One region of the Fictibacillus enclensis genome, then DNA from elsewhere that is predicted to be linked to it. Evidence: predicted binding sites of a transcription regulator. Region 1 holds the regulator's gene; the other holds the start of a gene.

What was found. Region 1 encodes LexA, which represses DNA repair genes until DNA is damaged. Its sites were predicted from a motif close to CGAACATATGTTCG; they were not measured.
Region 2: a site for LexA is predicted at 2,546-2,559, ahead of QNH15_RS14825 (Y-family DNA polymerase). Genes of this name have one in related genera too.

Annotation. Positions count from the first base shown of each region.
Region 1 is NZ_CP126109.1:2,266,282-2,270,371, reverse strand. Features, by position in the region: gene tkt (transketolase) at 1-188, opposite strand, end outside; gene QNH15_RS12030 (HesB/YadR/YfhF family protein) at 369-653, opposite strand; gene QNH15_RS12025 (DUF896 domain-containing protein) at 754-993, opposite strand; gene QNH15_RS12020 (YneB family resolvase-like protein) at 1,039-1,695, opposite strand; gene yneA (cell division suppressor protein YneA) at 1,702-1,980, opposite strand; gene lexA (transcriptional repressor LexA) at 2,137-2,757, shown strand; gene cysI (assimilatory sulfite reductase (NADPH) hemoprotein subunit) at 2,808-4,090, opposite strand, start outside.
Region 2 is NZ_CP126109.1:2,820,912-2,825,001, reverse strand. Features, by position in the region: gene QNH15_RS14845 (SDR family NAD(P)-dependent oxidoreductase) at 1-48, shown strand, start outside; gene QNH15_RS14840 (glycosyltransferase) at 259-1,503, shown strand; gene QNH15_RS14835 (HAD-IIB family hydrolase) at 1,466-2,212, shown strand; gene QNH15_RS14830 (YqzH family protein) at 2,246-2,443, opposite strand; gene QNH15_RS14825 (Y-family DNA polymerase) at 2,619-3,878, shown strand; gene QNH15_RS14820 (YolD-like family protein) at 3,900-4,090, shown strand, end outside.

The sequences.
Region 1 (4,090 bases):
AAACGGTCACGGTTGAACCATTGCGGGTTCTCAGGATTGTGGTTCATGAACTTTGTCCAAAGGCTGTAAGCCATAGGTGCGGCACCCATAGGCATTCCCGGGTGACCCGATTTGGCTTTTTCGATGCTATCTATAGCCAAAGTTCGAATTGTGTTAATTGATAATTGATCAATTGAAGCAGTAGACATTAATTTCATCATCCCTTCATCTACATATGAACATATGTAAAAGATTTGTCGATTCAATCATAAACATTTTGGCCTGTTTATACAAGCACAATGCCCTTCATTAGTTTCCCTTAAAGTATTCCCTTCATACAAATAAAAAAGCCCGCATTATAACTTTTGTTATAATACAGGCAATATCACTTACGCCAGTGCGGGAAGGTCACAGTAAAAGATGTCTTCGGTTTCATCATAATCCAGCTTCATTTCCTCAAGAATCCATTCATCATCCGGTCTAAAAAAAAACGTCAGTCCGCTCACTTCATGGATTTGATCACCATCACCAGGCATTGCGGGAATTACGCCTACAGAGTATCCGCCATGGCTAGTGCTTCCTGCATACCTTGCGAAAAGCCGAATGGCTTCACCTTCGTTCAAATCAATTTCACGATACAATTTTACAACAGAATCCGTTATTGAAAAAGCCACTTTGATCTCCCCTTCCAGAGTTGTTATAGTACAGTATATAGGAAATTCAGAATTTTGCAACAAGAAAAAAGCCTGATTTCATTTGAAATCAGGCTTCCTTTTAATGCTTTATATTTTTTTGGCTTTTTTTGCTTTCTTTCAGCTTCTCCGGTGTCACATCATTGCCTTCAGGGTCAATGATGGTCAATGAATGCAATCTATTTTGAAAAGAAGTTCTGACATTCTTCAGATATTCTTCTCGTAATTCTTTTTGCTCTGCAGCTTCTTCAGTGGATAAACCTTCTTGTTTCGACTTCTTTGCAAGAAAGTTGAGCCGTTCCAATTTGTCTGGTGTAAGCATGAACACCTCTCCTTTTATATTCGATATGCCTATCATAAACGAATATCAGGTAGGGTTTCCAGTCACAGCACTTTCTATATACTCTTTATACCGCCGGTGAACCGTTGCTTTCGATGCTTCATATCCAAATCCCCGGAGGGTTCCTGCAATCTCAGCGAACGTAAGATCCATCCTGCGAAGACGAATGATTTCTTCAATCGGCAATTCTTTGCGCTCCCTGCCGCCATTGTGGATATTCTTTAAATTTTTCTGCGGCTTGTACCCTTTTTGAACTGCTTTTTTCATTCCACGTTTAATTTTCAAATTATGGAGCTTTCTTTGGTACTCCTCTACCACCGCCACAATTTCAAGCACCATCGATTCTGCCTCGGAAAGATGATACTCTCCCTGGCTGCTGAAGGTATACACTTTAATTTCACGTTTCAGCAGTTCATGAAGCAGTACAATTTTGGCATTCCCCCTGCCCAGCCGGGTATCATCTGATACCAAAAGAACTTCAAATTCACCGCTCTGGGCCATTTCAATGATGCACAGCAAGCCTTCTCGTTCGAGGCTGTACCCGCTTTCCCGTTCCTTGATGACAGAAACGATCGTAAAATCATGCTCTTTAGCCAATCTTGTTAATTCTTCTTCCTGCCGGGAAAGAGAAGCGGCCTGCTCCTCCTTCTCTGTGCTTACCCTGCAATAAATAATGGCGTTCAAGTAACATCACCTGTCTTTTTCTGCTTTGATTGGAATGATGAGCTTCTGGCCCGGTGTAATGGCCCCTGCCTGTATTCCGTTGTTCTTCTCCACCCAGTCTACAAATGCCCAATTGCTTTTATGGTCCTTAGTATATTCTTCTGCAATTTTCCAGAGTGAATCTCCCTTATTAACTGTTATCTCCATATATTCCTTCGAGCCTTCAACATGTGTCTGGTGGGCAAACATAAAAAACCCTGCTGCAACAATAGATATTAGCATAACTACCGGTGAAAATCCCTTCATTTCCTATCACCCCTGCGAATGTTTGTTCTTATTTGTTCTCATTATAATGGGAACAGCTGTTCTTTTCAAGGGTTTTTTTCGAACTTATGTTTGTATATCTTGCTTTTAAATGCTATACTTTTTTCAAGAGTATTCAGTGAATGAGGTGCGAATATAATGACAAAGTTATCCAGAAGACAGATTGATATCCTGGAATTTATTAAAGAGGAAGTTAATGCAAAGGGATACCCTCCTTCCGTTCGGGAAATCGGGGAAGCCGTCGGGCTGGCGTCCAGCTCTACCGTTCATGGCCATCTTTCTCGTCTGGAGAAAAAAGGGCTGATTCGCCGTGACCCTACCAAACCAAGGGCCATTGAAGTATTGGGGCTTGAATCCGACCAGATCATCACAAAATCACGATCCGTCAATGTGCCGATCATCGGTAAGGTTACTGCTGGATCTCCGATTACTGCCATTGAAAATGTGGATGAGTACTTCTCTCTTCCAGAGCATGTAGTAGGAGACGATAATGTTTTTATGTTAACTGTAGAAGGAGACAGTATGATTGAAGCAGGCATTTACGACCGGGACTTGGTTGTCGTAAAGCAGCAGCCTACAGCGGAAAATGGTGATATCATCGTAGCGATGACAGACGAGAATGAAGCAACCGTCAAACGGTTCTTTAAAGAGAAAGACCATATCCGTCTGCAGCCTGAAAATTCTTCGTTATCACCCATCCTTCTTCCAAACGTGACCATCCTCGGAAAAGTAATTGGTGTGTACCGCACCTTACATTAAAAATAAGCAAACAGCGGCCCGGCATAACTGCCGGGCCGCTGTTTTTAGGATTAAAAATGAAAATTGGTGCCATCTGTTGTGGCTTTAATAACTCCGCTTCGAATGACAAAGTCTCCAAAGTGTTCGCCTTCAAGACGCTCTTTCGCATATTTCGGGAAAAGAACTTTTAATTCCTTTAGTATTTCTTCCTCCCCTATGTTCTCGCGGTACATTTTGCTCAAACGGCTGCCATCAAAAGCCGCACCCAAATACATATTGTATTTGCCCGGTGCCTTGCCGATAAAGCCAATTTCACCGAGTGCATGCCGTGCACATCCATTAGGGCAGCCGGTCATCCGAACGGTTATTTCCTTGTTGCGCAACCCGTTTTCATCCGCAATCTGATCAATTTTGTCCATCAGCACCGGCAGATAGCGCTCCGCTTCAGCCATAGCAAGGCCGCACGTCGGAAGTGCTACACAAGCCATAGAATTTCGGCGGATAGCAGAAACGTTCTGGCTGTTGAGCATTCCATATTGATCGAGAAGATTCGTGATCTCCTGCTTCTTTTCCTCGGACACATTAGCAATGATCAAGTTCTGGTTCGCAGTTAAACGGAACTCCCCAGTGTGAACCTTGGCTATTTCACGCAGGCCGGTCATCAGCTTGTAGTTTTCAAAGTCTGTAATACGACCACCTTCAACAAACAGCGTAAAATGCCATTGATCTTGAAGACCCTGAACCCAGCCATATCTGTCTCCATTATCCTCAAAGGAAAAGTCTCTAGCTTCGGGCAGGCTCCAACCGAGTCGGTTTTCCAATTCTTCTTTTACGGTTTCAACCCCCAGGCGGTCAACTGTATATTTAAAACGGGCGTTTTTTCGCTTGGAACGGTTTCCGTAGTCTCGTTGAATGGTAATGGTTTTTTCCGCCACCTCAAGAATCTGGTCAGGCGTGCAAAAACCAATCACTTTGGACAGCTGCGGGTAGGTTTCCTTATCTCCGTGGCTCATACCCATGCCGCCGCCAATTGCAATATTAAAACCAGTCAACTTACCATCTTCAATAACCGCAATGAATCCGAGATCCTGTGAAAAGACATCAATATCATTTGATGGAGGAACAGCAATGCCGATTTTAAATTTACGCGGCAGGTAAAGCGGCCCGTACATCGGTTCCACTTCATCTGCATCCGGTGTGCCTGCCACCTTTTCTTCGTCCAGCCAGATTTCGTGGTACGCTCTAGTTCTTGGCAAGAGGTATTCGCTCAGTTTCTTGGACCATTCGTATACTTCTGAATGAATTTCGGATTGGTAAGGGTTTGAAATGCACATCACATTCCGGTTTACGTCTC
Region 2 (4,090 bases), 550 kb from region 1:
CCAAGGCTCGTTGAAAAACTGGCCGGTAATGCCTTTAAACAAAAGTGAACGATAATATTATTATGTAAACAAAATTTTGTAAAAAAATGATGATTTTTCTTTATTTATTCGGGTTCCTTATTTCCATACCTTCTCAATAAAAGGTAAAAAGTCTTAATTCACTGGGACTTAAGTACTAAATGTGGTTTGTTCGGGCCAAAACTGGGGTATATCTAGTACAGGCTATCGACCGCAACAATAGAAAGAGGGGTAACGACAATGAATAAAAAAGTTTTATTTATTTCAGATCATGGGGATCCGCTTGCAAAACTCGGTGGAAAGCAAGCCGGAGGACAAAATAATTATGTATACCACCTGGCCCTGGCAATGGAAAACAGGGGATGGGATGTTGATGTAATAACCCATTGGTGTGATAAAGATGCCCCGCAGATAGAGAACTTTGGAAAACGTGCAAAAGTCATCCGCATCAAAGCCGGAATTAAAGGGTTTGTATCAAAAAATGAGATGTTTCAAATCTTGCCGGCATTTTTTAAAGAAATTGAAGAGGTTGCACCTCTTGACCAATATGACATTATTCATACTCATTACTGGCTTTCCGGGATCCTCGGACGCCAGCTCCGCAGAAAATACAACATACCGTTTGTTCATACATCACATTCCCTTGGCGCTGCAAAAGAACGGGCTACAGGAGAAAGGGATGAGCGCAGATTTCAGTATGAACGAACCATTCTCCGTTCCGCCAACCGTGTGATCGCCACCACCAACAGCGAAAAAAGCCTGATTCATGAAGTGGCTAAACAGCCTGCGCCTGTAGATGTTATTCCAATTGGTGTATCTCCTACATTTTATCCATATAACCAGCGATCAGCTACCAAACAAAAGCTTGGCGTCCATGGACCTTTGGTATTTTATGCAGGAAGGCTCGAAGAAACGAAAGGCGTTGAAACCTTGCTTCAAGCTTTCAGGTATTTAATCCAATGGGGCGATGTGCCGTCCGACACCAAACTGGTTCTGGCCGGAGGACAAAAGGAAGAGATCGACGACGACCAGCTTCCGGTGGCGGAGAAACAGCGCTCATGGGTAAAAGGAATCGAGCGTTATGTCCGTTTTGTCGGGCCAAAAAGCCAGGAAGAACTGGCAGCCTACTTTAATGCGGCGAATGTGGCGGTTGTGCCGTCCTATTATGAATCGTTCGGTATGGTGGCCGCAGAAGCCCAGGCCTGCGGTTGCCCTGTGATTGCATCGCGTGTCGGCGGACTGCAAAACGTGGTCGTTGAAGGGGAAACCGGCTTGCTTGTTACACCAAAAGACCCGCAGGATCTGGCTTTGACCCTTGAAATTATTTTAAACAATGATATTATCGCACAAAGGCTTGGCAAACAGGCGTCCTCTCTTGCAGAACGCGATTATCGCTGGCCAAATGTGGCAGCGAGAGTCGAGCAGGTATATGAGGAGGTTCTGGAAGGTGAAACAAAAAAACGTTACACATCTTTTAGCTACTGATCTTGATGGAACGCTTGTAGGAGAAAAGGAACTGACTTCTGCCTTATTTGAATATTACGGGGAACGAACCTATGAGGTTGAACTCGTCTATGTGACCGGACGGCATCATGATTCGACGATGGAACTGATCAAGGCAGAAAACCTCCCTATGCCATCCATCCTCATTTCCGATGTAGGAACAGAAATGTATGATTTTGATGATCCGGAGCTTCATGAGCGATGGAAAAAAACACTGGAGGAGCAGTGGTGGCCCGAGGAAATTTCCCGGATTGCCGCCCAGTGCAGCGGGCTTACGCCTCAATCCATTCCATCTACACACCGGCTTTCTTACTTTGCCGAGGATGCAGGAGCATTTGAAGAAGTAAAACAAAAACTGGAAGAAAACGGAGTACCGCACAAGCTGATTTTTAGCTCGGGCAGAGATGTGGACATTCTTCCGCCAAATGCTGGCAAGGGTGAAGCCCTTTCCTTTCTGCTTCGTGAAAAGGGGTGGGAGAAAGCCAATGTTCTTATTGCCGGCGACTCCGGAAATGATCGTGACATGATTACAATGGGCTATCCTGCCGTTGTGGTGGGGAACTGCCAGGATGAACTGAAAAAGCTTCCTGAACATCCGCTTATTTTCCGGGCAGAAAACCACTGCGCCGGGGGGATCCGGGAAGCATGGGAACATTTTTTTGAAAAGGAAACGGTGGAAAGCAACGGATAACGCAAACCCTCTCTTAAAGACAAGAGAGGGTTTTTATTGTTGGGTCACAAAATCATATACGACATCCTGCACGGCGAGGTAAGGGTCCGATCCTTCTGCGGTTTGCCAATCCTTTTGGATGTGCTCCAAAAGCAAGGCATATTCCTTTTCCGTATACGGGATGGTTTCTTTATCGTCAAAATAGGTTAACAAGGCTTTTTCCAGCCATTTGCGCAGCAGGCGCTCTTCCATTATCTTCACCCTTTCCTCTTGTACACAATTTAGCTTACCTGCCATCCGTGGTCAATGATTTTTAAGGGTGGAAAAGTACCTGAAAAAATTTCCATTGAGAACAGAACATATATTCGGTTAAAATGGGTATACATAATAAAGGGAACGAACGTTTGTATTTGAAGGAGTGAGGAAGTTGATCGATTATTCCAAGGTTCAAAATCGTTCAATTTTGTGCATGGACATGAAGAGTTTTTATGCCAGCTGTGCGGCTGTGCGTTTAGGGCTGGATCCGCTGGACTGTTACCTTGCCGTCGTCGGGAACACCGAAAGGCAGGGAAGCGTGGTCCTGGCTGCTTCTCCCTGTTTAAAAAGGGACTTTGGTATCCGGACGGGAAACCGGCTTTTTGAAATTCCCAAAGACAGCCGCATTCATATTGTGGACGCCCAAATGTCCTTTTTTTTAAAGCGCTCCATGGAGATCACGCGTCTGCTTAACCGATTCGTCCCGAAGGAAGCCATTCATACGTACAGTGTGGACGAAAGCTTCATACAGGCGGACGGCACCGAACGGTTATGGGGAGGGCCGATGCAGCTGGCAACAGCCATTCGCACCGCCATCAAGGAAGAGTTCGGCCTGCCCTGCGCGATCGGCATCGGCCCCAATATGCTGATGGCGAAACTCTGTCTTGATTTGGAGGCGAAAAAGGAAGGGGTGGCCACGTGGACGTATGAGGATATTCCGAAAAAACTATGGATCCTTTCGCCCCTGAGCAAGATGTGGGGCATTGGGTCACGGGTGGAACGGACGCTCAACCTGATGGGGATCACGACGGTCGGGGATCTCGCCCACTATCCTTTGGCGCTTTTGGAAAAAAAGTTCGGCATTATGGGAAACCAGCTGTATTATCATGCCTGGGGTGTGGACCTCTCGGAGGTCGGGGCGCCCATTATGCAGGGACAGATCAGCTATGGCAAAAGCCAGATTCTCCTGAGGGATTATACGGACCCGAAGGAGGTACAGCATGTCATCCTCGAAATGTGCGAAGAGGTGGCAAGGAGGGCCCGGACAGCCAAAAAGGCAGGGAGAACGGTCAGCCTTGGAATCGGCTACAGCAAGGAGGAATGGGGAGGAGGGTTTTACCGCTCAAAAACCGTTCCGGAACCGACCAATATTACAATGGAGATCTATGAGATCTGCCTGGAGTTGTTTCATACGTTTTATGAAGGAAAGACCGTCCGAAAGATTTCGATTTGCCTTTCCAATGTGTGCGAGGACAATGAGACTCAATTAAGCATCTTTACGCTGGAGCATCCCAAAAAACGAAAGCTTGGGTATGTGATGGATGATATCCGCAAAAAGTACGGATCAACTGCTCTTCTTCGGGCCGTCTCGTATACGAGCGGGGGGACAGCACTGCACCGCAGTACCCTCCTGGGCGGCCATAAGGCATAGAGAAAGGAGGACGCCTCACCTATGATCAAAGACCGAGGAAGCCTGAAATGGACCTCCATGATGCTGCCGGAGCATGTGAAGCACTTAAGGGAATGGGAACAGGAAGACAGAGATGCAGCTGAAGACCATGAATGGGATGAGCAGCTGCTGGAGGAGATGAATCAGCAGATTCTTCTGGCTATGGAAGAGGCAAGCCAGGTGGAGATTATGTG